2 regions of the Cupriavidus sp. USMAHM13 genome follow, and region 2 is predicted to be linked to the other one. Evidence: predicted binding sites of a transcription regulator. Region 2 holds the regulator's gene; the other holds the start of a gene.
What was found. Region 2 encodes FNR, which switches genes on or off when oxygen is low (the NO sensors DNR and NnrR bind a similar motif). Its sites were predicted from a motif close to TTGATNNNNATCAA; they were not measured.
Positions count from the first base shown of each region.

Region 1: a site for FNR is predicted at 3,785-3,798, ahead of BKK81_RS22445 (universal stress protein). Genes of this name have one in related genera too.

Region 1 is NZ_CP017752.1:910,064-916,812, forward strand. It holds gene BKK81_RS22410 (ArsR/SmtB family transcription factor) at 1-270, shown strand, start outside; gene BKK81_RS22415 (ArsI/CadI family heavy metal resistance metalloenzyme) at 282-782, shown strand; gene BKK81_RS22420 (arsenate reductase ArsC) at 793-1,296, shown strand; gene BKK81_RS22425 (aquaporin) at 1,302-2,006, shown strand; gene BKK81_RS22430 (ArsR/SmtB family transcription factor) at 2,065-2,412, opposite strand; gene BKK81_RS22435 (hypothetical protein) at 2,786-3,046, shown strand; gene BKK81_RS22440 (BON domain-containing protein) at 3,075-3,728, opposite strand; gene BKK81_RS22445 (universal stress protein) at 3,880-4,335, shown strand; gene BKK81_RS22450 (thymidine phosphorylase family protein) at 4,366-5,898, shown strand; gene BKK81_RS22455 (hypothetical protein) at 5,987-6,271, opposite strand; gene BKK81_RS22460 (F0F1 ATP synthase subunit gamma) at 6,468-6,749, opposite strand, start outside.
Region 2 is NZ_CP017751.1:3,081,888-3,088,636, forward strand. It holds gene rimP (ribosome maturation factor RimP) at 1-457, opposite strand, end outside; gene rluB (23S rRNA pseudouridine(2605) synthase RluB) at 703-2,592, opposite strand; gene scpB (SMC-Scp complex subunit ScpB) at 2,597-3,502, opposite strand; gene BKK81_RS13560 (sulfite exporter TauE/SafE family protein) at 4,115-4,873, opposite strand; gene fnr (fumarate/nitrate reduction transcriptional regulator Fnr) at 4,954-5,679, shown strand; gene BKK81_RS13570 (hypothetical protein) at 5,755-6,000, opposite strand; gene BKK81_RS13575 (hypothetical protein) at 5,997-6,215, opposite strand; gene ccoG (cytochrome c oxidase accessory protein CcoG) at 6,338-6,749, opposite strand, start outside.

The sequences.
Region 1 (6,749 bases), on a different replicon from region 2:
GTCTATCGGCTGCTGGTGGTGGCCGGCCACACAGGCCTGACGCCCGGAGCCATTGCGGTGCGCCTGGAGGTGCCCGGCGCCACCTTGTCCTTTCACCTGAAGGAATTGATGCACGCGGGCCTGGTCCTGCAGCAACGGGATGGCCGGCACCTGATCTATCGGGCGGCGTTCGAACATATGAATTCACTGCTGGGCTTCCTGACGGCGAACTGCTGCCAGGGGGACGCCTGCCCGGAAACCACCGCCGCCGGCGGTGTCTGCGAATGTTGAGGGAGAATCCCATGAAGCGCTTTCACGTACACATCCACGTCGATGACCTCGGCAAGAGCATCGCCTTCTATTCCAAGCTGTTCGCGGCGGAGCCGGCGCGGGTCGAAGCCGACTACGCCAAGTGGATGCTCGAGGATCCGCGGGTGAACTTCGCCATCTCGACGCGTGGTACCCAGGCGGGCCTGGACCACCTGGGCTTCCAGACCGACGATGCGGCGGAACTGGCGGAGCTGAAGACGCGCGCCGAGGCGGCCGACATGGCGCTGCTGGACGAGGGCGAGACCACCTGTTGCTACGCGCGCAGCGAGAAGCACTGGATCACGGATCCGCAAGGCATCGCCTGGGAGCACTTCCACACGCTGGGCAACGTGCCGGTCTTCGGCGAAAGCCGGCCGGCCGAGGCGCCCGCTGCTGCCGCTGCCCCTGCTGCCGAATCGGCCTGCTGCGCGCCGCGTGCGCCCAGGGGCAAGCCCATCGGCGTGGCCGTGACGTCCAAGACGTCCTGCTGCTGAGGAGGCCGGCATGGGCGGCAAGACCAACAACGTCCTGATCCTCTGCTCCCACAATTCGGCACGCAGCGTGCTGAGCGAGGGCATGCTCAATCATCTGGCGCAGCAGCTCGGCCGCGACGTCCGCGCGTACAGCGCTGGCAGCGCGCCGAGCGGCCGCATCAACCCGTTCGCGATCGAGGCCCTGCAGAATGCCGGTGTGGAAACGGCCGGTTTCCGCAGCAAGAGCTGGGATGAATTCGTGGCGGATGATGCCCCGCGCATGCGGGTCGTCATCACCGTGTGCGACAGCGCGGCGGCGGAGCAATGTCCCTACTGGCCGGGAAGCCCCGTGAAAGTGCATTGGGGCTACGCCGATCCGTCGAACGCGCAGGGTGGCGATGACGGCAAGCGGGTCGCCTTCGAGCTGACGCGCCAGGCCATCGGCTATCGCATGCTGCAACTGTTGCAACTGCCGCTCGAGGAGATGAGCGACGCCGAGCTGCAGGTCGCGCTGCAGCGCATTGCGCGGAGCTGAACGCCATGGTCGACTTGCGGCACAAGGTTCTGGCGGAGTCGCTGGGCACGGCGCTGCTGCTGGCCATCGTCATCGGTTCGGGCATCATGGCGGAGCGGCTTGCCGGCGGTAATGTCGCCATCGCACTGCTGGCCAACACGGGCGCCACGGTGCTTGGCCTGTACGTACTGATCGAAGTCTTCGGGCCGCTCAGCGGCGCGCACTTCAATCCTGTGGTCAGTGCGGTCATGGCCGTTCGCGGCGAACTGCCGGGCTCCGCGCTGGCGCCGTATCTGCTCGCGCAACTGGCCGGCGCGGTGCTCGGCGCCTGGCTGGCCCATGCCATGTTCGACCTGAGCATCCTGCAGTACTCCACCAAGGTGCGCGGCGGCCCTGGCCAATGGATCGCGGAAGCGGTGGCTACGGCGGGGCTGCTGCTGGTGATCTTGCGGGCGCCGGCGGGCCGTGCCTCGTCCATGGTGGCGGCTTATATTGGCGCGGCTTACTGGTTCACGGCATCCACGTCGTTCGCCAATCCGGCGGCCGCGTTCGGCCGCATGTTCAGCGACAGCTTTGCCGGCATCGCCCCCGCCAGCGTGCCGGGCTTCGTCATCGCACAGTGCGTGGGCGGCGCCATCGGCCTGGGGCTGCACCGGCTGCTGGAGCCGCGAGCGGCGCGGCGTGGCCATCCCAATGTGATCGAGTCCTCGGGCGAGCAGCCGACTGACTGAGCGCGCCGCCATCCTGGCTGTCCGCGCGGGCCCGGGGCTCCTCGCGGCGCAGGCGGGCTTAGGCCCGGGCCTTCCGGCCTGCCGGCGCGCAGGCGGAGGTGGGCACGTCGCAGCCCTGCGCGTCACCCTCGCAGCAGTGCTCCACCAGGAAGCCGATCAGGTCGTTCATCTGCGGGAACTGGACCTGGTACAGCACATTGCGCCCTTCCTGCTGGCCAGCGATCAGCCCCGCATGCGAGAGCTCCTTGAGATGGAAGGACAGGGTAGCCGGCGGGAGGCCGAGCGCTTCCCCGATCTGCCCCGCGTAGAGGCCGGTACGGCCGGCCCGGACCAGCAGGCGGAAAATGGCCAGGCGCGAAGGCTGCGCCAGCGCGGCCAGGGCTTTGACGGCGGCGTCGCTGTTCATGAGGCTTGGGATCGATGCGTCGGCACGGAAAGGGGGTATTGTCCGCCGAAACCGGGGCGGGCGGGGCGTCGCGTCGATGCGCTGCCGTCGGGCAGCGAAGGCGGAGAGCGGAAATCGCGTCGCCATGCGGAATCGTCGCCGGCCGCTGGCCCTTGGGCGGCACTATATTGTCCGCATCGTCGATACAGCGGCGAACGGGATTGGCGTCCCGAACACTTGTGCGTGGAAAGCCGCCGGTTGGCGGCGTTTTGAAGCAGTGCCCGAACCGCACACAGGAGTCCATGTCATGGCTAGTTCACCGCCCTCGGCGCCTCGTTTATCCCACTCCCTGGCGGCCGCCGCAGCCACTTCTCCCTGCTCTTTCCGCGGGGGCGTGCGTGCCGAACAGGTCGGCGCCAGTCTTTATCTGAACACCGAAGTCATCGCGGAAACGCCGCTGAGCCTTGCCGCCGAGAAGGCGGCGCAACTGCACGCGCTGCTGGTCGCAAGCCTGGAGTACGGGGCTGGCTGCGGTGACTTGGGCGGTGACGCACCGGAGGCTGGCATCCAGTCCCGCCTGCTGTCGGTGGCCACCACACTGGCCGGCGAAGTGCTGGCCTTGAGCGAGCTGGCGGCGCGGGATGCGCCGCCCTGAGCGCCGCCCCGCACCGGCCGCCGCGGCCTTACAGCGTGACCTGGATCTGGTTGTGCACCGCGCTCACCCCCGGCGCCGACCACGCCGCCTCGAAGGCGGCCTGGCGTTCGGCCCAGGTGCGCAGCGTGCCGCGCAGCGTCACCACGCCTTCGCTGACTTCCACGCTGACGTGGCCGGCATCGTCGCTGGCCTGCCGTTCGATGGCCTGGCGGATGCGCTGCCTGACGTCGTCGGCGGCCATGGCGGGGCGGACCGCCAGTCCGTTGCTGACGCCGCGCACGCCGAACAGGCCCGCCACCGCCTGTTCGGCGGCCACCCGCTGGTAGTTCCAGTCGACTTCGCCGCGCAGCGTGACCGCGCCGTGCTCCACCATCAGGTGGATGCGGTCGGCAGGCAGTCCGCTCATCCAATCGAGGACATGGCGCGCCGCGCGCGCGATGTCGGCGTCGGTGCGCTGGGCGTCGTCGGGCAGGCGCACATCGAGCTCCACCGCCAGGCCCTTGAGCCCGGTCACGCGCTGCGCGGCTGCCTCGGCCGCGTATTTCTCGGCAAAGGTCGGCAGGTGGCCGCTCAGCGTCACGATGCCGTCCTGCACCTCGACGCCGATGCCGGTGGCGTCGACGGCCGGATCCCAGGCCAGTTCTTCCATCACGTCCTGCTTGAGCTGGATATCGCCCTTCATCTCGGTTCTCCTCGCGGCGGCACACCTGCAGACTAGGCGAGCCGCGCGCGGCGCCCTTGACCCATGTCAACGTGGCGGCATGCGCCTTGGCTAGGCTGGCAGCAGCGGTCCGTCCGGCACGGATCGCCCTGCGCGAGCGCAAGGAGCACCCATGTATCGAACCATCCTCCTGGCGGTGGACGGCAGCCATGCCTCCCGCCTGGCCACGTTCGAGGCGGCGGCACTCGCCCGCGCGATGGCCGCGACCGTGCACGCGGTCTATGTGCTGGATGACCGCGAGCCCCTGCTCGAAGTGGCTTACCTCGACCGTGACGCGCTATGGCGCAGCATGGCCGAGTTCGGACGCGGTGTGCTGCGTGCCACCGGCGACCAGCTCGGCGCGGCGGGTGTCGCCCATACGCTGGCACTGGTCGAGCACTGCGTCGCGCCGGGCCAGGTCGCGCGCACGCTGGTGGCACGCGCCGAGGCCTGCCACGCCGATCTCATCGCGATGGGTACCCATGGGCGTCGCGGCCTGCGCCGTGCGGTGATGGGCAGCGTGGCCCGCGCCGTGCTGCGCGAATGGGCCGGTCCCATGCTGCTCACGCGCAGCAATGCCGATGACTGAGCCGGGCCGGCGCGCCCCGGGGAGACTGCCATGAACGACACGGTCCGCTTCGACAGCCCCTGCGTGCTGGAGCCCCTGCGCTACCGCGCGCTGGATATCGATACCTGGCAGGAGCACGTGATCTACCTGCACCGCGACTGCGCGGTGTGCCGCGCCGAGGGCTTCCGCGCGCAGGCGCGCGTGCAGGTGCAGGTCGGCGCGCGGCGGCTGATCGCCACCGTCAACGTGGTCGGCTCGGGCGTGCTCGGCCGCGCCGAGGCGGCTTTGTCGGCCAGCGCCAGCGGCGCGCTGGAGGCGCGTGCGGGGGATCTGGTCTACGTCACCCACGCGCCCGGGCTGGAATCGCTGCGCTGGGTGCGCGCCAAGGTCTACGGCAACGAACTCGCGGGCGCGCAGCTCGACGCCATCATGCAGGACGTGGCCAGCGGCAGCTACACCGGCGTGCCCATCGCCGCCTTCCTGGCCGCCTGCGCGGGCGGGCGCATGACGGAGCGCGAGACCATCGACCTGACCCGCGCCATGATCGGCACCGGCGAGCGGCTGTCCTGGAATCGGCCCGTGGTGGCCGACAAGCATTGCGTGGGCGGGCTGCCCGGCAACCGCACCTCGCCCATCGTGGTGGCGGTCGCCGCCGCGGCCGGCCTGCTGGTGCCCAAGACCTCCTCGCGCGCGATCACCTCGCCGGCCGGCACCGCCGACACCATGGCGGTGCTGACCCGCGTCGACCTCGATGCCGCCACGCTGCGCCAGGTAGTGGAGCAGGCCGGGGCGTCGCTGGCCTGGGGCGGGGCGCTCGGGCTGAGTCCGGCCGACGACATGCTGATCCAGGTCGAGCGCGCGCTCGACCTGGACAGCGACGCGCAGCTGGTGGCGTCGATCTTGTCGAAAAAGGTGGCCGCGGGCTCCACCCATGTGCTGATCGACGTGCCGGTGGGCCCAACCGCCAAGGTGCGCGAGGAAGCCGACCTGGAGCGCCTGCGCAGTCTGCTGACGCTTGCCGCGCAGGCCCTCGGCGTGCGTGTGCGCATCGTGCGCACCGACGGCACCCAGCCGGTCGGGCGCGGTATCGGGCCGGCGCTGGAGGCGCGTGACGTGCTGGCGGTGCTGCAGGGCGCGCCGTCGGCGCCGCACGACCTGCGCGAGCGCAGCCTGATGCTGGCCGGCGAACTGATGGAGTTCTGCGGGGCCTGCGGCGCCGGCGAGGGGGCGGCGCTGGCCGCGGCGCTGCTGGCCGGCGGTGCCGCCTGGACCCGGTTCCAGGCCATCTGCGAGGCGCAGGGCGGTTTGCGCGCGCCTGGCCGCGCGCTGTTCCTGCGCGATGTACCGGCGCCACGCGACGGCGTGGTGGCCACCATCGACAACCGCCGGCTGGCACGCGCCGCCAGGCTGGCCGGCGCGCCCGAGCGCCAGGTCGCGGGCATCGACCTGCACGTGCGGCTGGGCGACACGGTGCGCGCCGGCCAGCCGCTGCTGACGCTGCATGCGCAGGCCTCGGGCGAACTGGCCTACGCGGGCGGCTTTCTCGCCGCGCATCCGGCCATCATGATCGGCGAGGCCGGCTGATCCGCGCGCCGTGACCGGCACCGGCTGCGATCCAGGTCAAGCGCCGCCCGAGCGCGGCGCGGCGCTGCGTCGGGCCTGCCGCTGGCGCTCAGGCCGGGTGGCCGCCGGAGTCGAAGTCGGGAAATTCGGCGTCGAGCACCTCGAACACCTGGGCCGCGCGGCCGGACAGCAGGCTCGAATCCATGCCGCGCAGCAGGTGCTCGTCGGAGCGCAGCCATTTGTAGGCCAGCCGTACTTCATCGAGGGTCGGTTCGAGAGCAAGGATCTGCGCGATCACTTCGGCCTCGAAGGGGCCGATCACGGCGCGGATCTCAGCGGCGCTGGCGGGGCCCGGCGTGGCCGCGTGCGGCTGGGTGGATGCGGTCTGGGTCATGGTGTGGTCTCCTGGATGCCCCGGGGTGGCGGCGGACGCCGGTGGGCGCGCCGGGCCGCGACGGGTGCGTTGTGATGGTTGCCTGTGATGCTGGCACAGCCGGTGGTGCACATCTTGTCCTGCGTCAAGGCAGCGCGGGTGGCGCGCCTGTGGCCGCAGCGCGGCGGCAGGGGTGGCGGCCCGCGCGGCCCAGGGCTCATGCCTCCTCCCCGGCGCCGGCAGCGCCCAGTTCGATGATCTCGTTGGTGATCTGTTCCTGGCGCTCGCGTCCCGCCTGCATCTCCAGCCGGGCCAGGGTCGCGCGCACGTGGTCGCGCGCCGACAGCATGGTGCGCATGCGTGCTTCGTTCTCGGCGGCGAAGGACTGCAACAGCGCTTCACACAGCTGGGTGTGGATATACGACTCGGCCAGGCGCGCCAGCAGCAGCGGCGCGGGCAGGCTGGCCAGCGGCGGCTGGCGGTGGGCGGGCCGGGTGAA
Region 2 (6,749 bases):
TGAAGTCGATCACCGGCACCAGGCGCGCGCGGTCGACATCGGATACAGTGAATTCCAGCAGCGACGGGCCGTTCTTCCCTTCGAACTCCAGGCCGATCTTCTCGGCGCCAGGCTCGCCGGCCGGTGCCTGCAGCACGCCGACGAAGTTCTTCTGCCCGTCGACCGGCAGGCGCAGCGTGACCCTGGCCTGCGCGCCGGCGAAGCGGACGTAGTCGGCCAGCTTCTTGAGCGGCCGGTCCAGCCCCGGAGACGACACCTCGAGGCGCTCATAGTCGACGTTCTCGACCGTCAGCACGTGCGTCAACTGCCGGCTGACCTTCTCGCAATCCTCGATGACGATGCCCGTCTCAGGCTGATCGATATACACGCGCAGCAATCCTGCCGGGGCACGCTCGAGCTCGACCAGCTCGTACCCCATGCCGTTCAGGGTGGTTTCGATCAAATCTGCCAGATGCACTGTATTCCCGAGTAATGGCCTTCAAACACGATCGCGGGCCGTGCGGCATCCGCTTCGGCTCGCCGCGCCACCCCCGAAACGAGAAACCGGATGGAGCAAAAAAAAATGGGCGCAATGCCCATCATTCGCTCACCCATCTGAGGATGACACTTTTGAATAGACTTGGATTATACGCAGATTATGTGCAAAAGGCAAAAGGCCGACCGGGCAGCCACGCCACCCGGCTTTGCGCCTTTCACCGCACCTCAGCGGTTGCCGCCGCGCTGGCCGCCACCACCACCGCCGCCACCGCCGCTACGACCACGCGGGCGCCGGTTGGCGCCACCGGATTTGGCCGCCTTCGGCATCACGTTGCCGTTCACATCGCCGCCACGTCGCTGCTGTTGCTGGCGACCGGCACCACCGCCGCCGGCGCCAGCCTTGCCGCGCCCACCACCCTTGTTGCCGCCCTTGTTGCCACCCACCGGCATGGCTGCGCCGGGAAGGCTCACGCCGCTGGCAAGCTTGGAATGCGAAGTCAGCAGGGTGGGACCGTGACTGATGTACCCCATCGACGTCTGCATCGGGTCCGGCTGGCCACGGCCGGCACCATTGCCCCGGCCGCCTGCCGCACGCTCGAAGCGCGGCAGGCCGTCCATGCCGGTCGGCATCGGCATACCTGCCAGCGCCGCTTCCTCGCGCTGCTTGCGGCCGCCGACCTTGGTCACACCCTTGCTCGATTGCTCGCCCTTGCCGGGCAGCTTGAGCCCGATGCCGCTCATCAGCGCGCGTACCTCTTCGGCCTCCAGCTCGTGCCAGCGACCGCGCTTGAGTCCGCGCGGCAGCAGGAACTGTCCGTAGCGCGTGCGGATCAGGCGCGACACCGTCAGCCCCACCGCCTCGAACATGCGGCGCACCTCGCGGTTGCGCCCCTCGGTCAGGGCCACGTGGTACCAGCGGTTGATGCCCTCGCCGCCGCCATCAGCGATGCGCAGGAAGCTCGCCTCACCGTCGTCGAGCTGGATGCCGTGCAGCAGCCGCTGGCGATCGGACTCGGCCAGCTCACCCAGCGTGCGCACCGCGTACTCGCGCTCGACGCCGTAGCGCGGATGCATGAAGCGGTTGGCGATGTCCCCGGAGGTGGTGAAGATCAGCAGGCCTTCCGTGTTGAAGTCCAGGCGGCCGACCGCGACCCACTTGCCGGTCTTCATGCGCGGCAGGTTGTCGAACACGGTCGGGCGGCCTTCCGGATCCGACTGACTGACGATCTCGCCGGACGGCTTGTGGTAGAGCAGCACGCGCGGCGGCTTGCTCGAAATCTTGCGGGCAATCAGCTTGCCATTGACGCGGACCTGGTCGGTCGGCAGGATGCGCTGGCCGATATGGGCCGGCAGGCCATTGACCGACACGCGCCCCTGCAGGATCAGTTCTTCCATCTCGCGGCGCGAACCCAGCCCGCCATCGGCCAGCACTTTGTGCAGCTTGGGCGCATCATCGTCGGCCGACAGTTCGCGCACCGGCTTCGCCTTGGTGCGCGGCACCACGGTCTCTTCCTGGTCGAACTGGTCCGAGATCACGAAGCGGAACAGATCGTCGGGGCTGCCAGCACCCTTGGGCGCGCCCTGACGCGGCTGCGTGGCCTTGCCCTTGGCCTGCGGGCGGCCGCCGGCCTTGGCCGACTCGCCGGCCGGCTTTGCCGCCCGCCCCTGCTGGCCTTGTCCCGGCCTGCGCTTGCGCGCACCACCTTCGCGGCCACCCGGCGCGGCCGGCACCGGCTGCCCGTCCTGGCCCGGCGCAGCCTGTGCCGCTTCGGCACGGATGGCCTCGGCTTCCGCGTCAACCGCTGCAGCCTTGCGCTTGCCGCGGCTGCGCCCTGCCGACTTGCCGCCTTGAGCCGACGCCGCCGGCGCAGCCTCGCCAGGCGCGGCATCGCCGCCTTCGGGCGCCGCGCCACGGCCGGCCTCTCGATCCTGCGCCGCCTGGCGGCGGCTCGCCACCAGATTGCGCAAGCCGCGCCGCAGGCCCTTGCGGCGTGCGCCGCCCTCGGGAGATGCGCCGGACTCGGCCGCACTGCCGGCATCGCTGCCCGGCGCATCCGCGTGGCGGACGTCTTGCTCTACAGAATCGGACAAAGTATTCACAATCGGATGTTGCATGGGTTCAGTTAGGCAGGCGCTCGTCGCGCGCATCGCGCTCGCCGTCTGCCGGCGTGAGAGCATCGGCCGGCTGGGCGGATGCGGTCTCGGTATCGGGTACGCCGTCGGCCGGCGTCCGCGCGGACGCCTCGGCGGCATGGCTGGCTGGCTCAGGTATCTGCCGCACAGCCTGGGGAACGGCGTCAAACCCGGCGGGAACCTGCCCAGGTGCGGCTTCGATGATCGCCTCGGTAAGCGTCGCCGGCGCCAGGCCGCCGGCGACACGGCCGGCCTCGGCGACCGTCATGCCATCCAGGGCCAATTGCCCCTCCGCATCCTGCCCGGCGGGCACGCCGGCCTGGCCAAGCGACTCGAAGTCAATGGCCTGCTGGTCCAGCAAGGCCGCCTGGATCTGCGCTTGCGCATCCTCCAGCTGGGGCAACTCGTCCAGGGTACGCAAGCCGAGATCATCGAGGAAAGCCTTGGTGGTCGCGTACAGCGCGGGCCGCCCTGGCACATCGCGATGGCCGATCACTTCGATCCATTCGCGGTCCTCGAGCCGCTTGATCACCTCCGTGCTGACGGTCACCCCGCGGATCTCTTCGATGTCGCCGCGGGTTACCGGCTGCCGGTACGCGATGATCGCCAGCGTCTCCATCACCGCGCGCGAGTATTTCGGCGGCTTCTCCGGATTCAGGCGATCGAGGTATTCGCGCATGCCGGGCCGGCTCTGGAAACGCCAGCCACTGGCCAGCGCCACCAGTTCCACGCCCCGATCACGCCAATCCAGACGTAACTCGTCCAGCAGCACGCGGATGGTGTCGGCAGCCACCTCATCGGCGAACAACCGTCGCAGTTCCGCCACGCGCAAGGGCTCCTGCGCGCAGATCAACGCAGTCTCGAGGACGATTTTCGCCTCTTGGGTATTCATATACGGATGTGTGCAGCCTGTCTTTGCACCTGCCCCCGGCGGACCGCCGGAGGATTCGGGGATTTCGGATCCAGCGAGGCCGAAGCGCCATCGCCATCTCATTGCGCGGCCGGCCGGCATGCCGTCCGCATGAAAGCCGCGCGCCCATCTTATTCTGCTTCGGGTTGCCGGGTCAGTCCGGCGGAGAATTGCCCTGCTGCCGGCCTCAGCGCCGGCCGAAAGGCCTCTTGCGTTGCACCGCCCTTCTGGAGCGGCGGATCGGCGCGAACGGGTCCAACCCCTTCCGCCGCAAGAACGATGCAGTCATCCGCACGGTGTTGCGCACCTCCCGTCGCGCAACGCCCAGCCGGTCTTTTGAACCGGAGATCTTGTCAACCGGCATGGCTTGCTGCGAGGTGGCTACGTCCGTCAGCAACATTCTGCCCGGACTGGCCTCAGGACGGCCGTTCGAGTTGCCCGGCCATGCGCGCGGCAGCGCCAGCGCGATAGATACTGCAATGCTGCCGATTGTAGGGCATTCCGGCCCGGCGCTGCAACCGCCCATCACCAGCGCGGCGCCTTCGGCACACCCGACAAAGTGCCTCACGCATCACCAAAACAGAAGAGCCCCCTTCAGAACACCACACAGAAGCCGTGTGCGGCGAGCGTGTGCGGCAACATCGCCGCCCGCACAAGCCCGGCCGCACCAAACCCCATCACTGCCACGCCGGCACCGACGCGCACCCAGGGCCGGCGCGACCAGCCGCGCAACGCGCCGGACAGGCCGGACAACATCAGCAGGTTGGGCAAGGTCCCGAGACCGAATACCCCCATCAGCAAGGCCCCCGACAACGCGTTGCCGGCAAGCAACGATAGGGTGAGCGCACCGTAAACCATGCCGCACGGCACCAGCCCCCACGCCAGACCGATGCCGAAACGCCTGAGCAAGCGCGGGCGGACCTGAATCGGGGCGGACGGGGCACCGGCGCGCCGCCCGCGGAGGCGGCCTGCCAGGGCTCCGGCCCCACGCGCCACCAAGCGCTCCAGCGCGGCGAACTGCGGCGCGCGCCCGGCCAGCAGCCACAGGCCGGTGCCCAGCAGGACCATGCTGCCAGCGGCAAACAGGCCGCGCTGCAGCGGCAGGTATTGGGCTCGCCAGGCACCGGCGCCGACCGCGCCCAGCGCGGCACCGAGCAGCATGTAAGTCACCACCCGCCCCGCATGCATGGATAACTGTTCACGTAACCAGTCCCGCGGCCTGCGCAGCACGACGACCGGCGCTTCCGCCTGCGGCCGCTCGACCGCCAGTGCAATGCCGCCGCACATGGCTGCGCAGTGCACGCCACCCAGCAAGGCCAGCAGAAAAACACTGAAAAAGACCGCCGCAGTCAACTTTCGCTCCCCTTCGGATGCCTTCACACAGTAAAATGCAGAAATTGCGCCCTCGCAGCTCAACGACAATAGGCCCCGGCTTGCTCAATTCCATCCCCGTCACCGCGATGTCGCCCCGTTGCTCGTCCTGCTCGCTCGGACACCTGTGCGTGCCGGTCGGCATGAACCGCAACGACATCGAAAAGATCGACTCGCTGGTGAAGGAACGCGTGCGAGTCCACAAGGGCGAGACGCTCTACCGGCTCGGCGAACCCCTGAGCGCAGTCTACGCGGTGCGCTTCGGCACCCTGAAGACACACGTGACGATGGAAGACGGGCGCTCGCAGATCACCGGCTTCCACCTGCCGGGCGAAGTCGTCGGACTCGACGGCCTCGGCGAGATGCAGCACGCGTCGGATGCTACCGCACTGGAAGACACCGAGGTCTGCGTGATGCGCTTCAACGACCTGCAGACCCTGTCGACCACCGTGCCGTCGCTGCAGCAGCAGTTCCTGCGCATGATGAGCAAGGAGATCACGCAGGACCAGGTCATGCTGCTGACGCTCGGCTCCATGCGCGCCGAGGAGCGCCTGGCCGCCTTCCTGGTCAACCTGTCCGAGCGCCTGTCGGAGCGCGGCTACTCGTCGACCGAGTTCGTGCTGCGCATGAGCCGGGAGGAAATCGGCAGTTATCTCGGCCTCAAGCTGGAAACCGTCAGCCGCCTGTTCTCGCGCTTCGCCGAGGCCGGGCTGATCCAGATCCGCCAGCGCCACGTCAAGCTGGTCGACGTACCCGGCATCAAGCAGATCTACGGCAAGAGCTGCTGACCAAGCCGAGGGCGCAGGCATCCGGCGCCTTCGACAGGCCCCGTTCTGCCCAGCCCTTCGGCCTGCGCGCATCCCCTACTCCAGTTCGTCGGTATCGCCGAGGCGCACCGGCATCGTATAAAAGGTCAGGGCGCTCGACAGCGAGCACAGCAGCCAGGCCAGCAGGAAGCCGATGGTGTAGACCGCCTCGCGCGAGGCCTCGACCGGCCGCCCGAACAGCCTGAGATCGCTTGGATCCACCAGCGAGAACACCGCGGCGGTTGCCACACCGGCGACCAGGAAGGCCGGCCACAGGACCCACATCAGCCAGCGCAGTCTCATGGCCGCTCCGTGGCTGTCGCGCCGGACACTGCCCGCGCCGCGCCCTGCCGCTCGACCACCAGCCCGTGCCGGCTGACGCCCTCCTCGATCGGCTTGTCGGGATGCGTCATCGCCAGCCAGATGGTCACGCCGCAGGCGGCCATCGCCGCCAGCGGCCCGCTCATCAGCAGCCAGGGCCAGGGTTCCTTCCACCACGGCCGCACGGCCTGCTGCATCGTGCCGGCGTCCGTCAATGATTGTCGGGCGGGTCCTTGCATGGCTTCGCTCCTTGCTGTTACGCACGGCGGCATCGTGGCCGCCCCGCTTGTCTGCCCTGCGGCAATCCCCTCCGCACGCCCTACAGGTCGCGCGGCACGATGAAACTAGTCGATTGGTTCACCTCGACGACATGCCCCTCCTCCTGGCCGCCCTGCACCGTCACGCGGATCTTGTGCGTGCCCTGCCGCGCCTGCTCGAGCGGCACGCGCACGCGGATGGCCAGCAGGCGGTTCGAGGTCGGTGCGAGTTCGCCGGTCGCCCCGTCGGACTCCACGCGCAGCTTGCCGAGTTCCGCACTGTCGGCGCGAATGGTGAACTGCATCGGCGCCTCGCTAGTATTGATCAACTGCAGGCGGTAGACGTTCTCCACCCAGCGCCCCTCGACTTCGCGCCCGAGGCTGCCGCGGTCGCGGATGATATCCACCTTCAGCGGCGTGCGCAGTGACAGCGAGATGGCGAAGCCCGCCAGCAGTGCCAGCCAGATCGCCGAA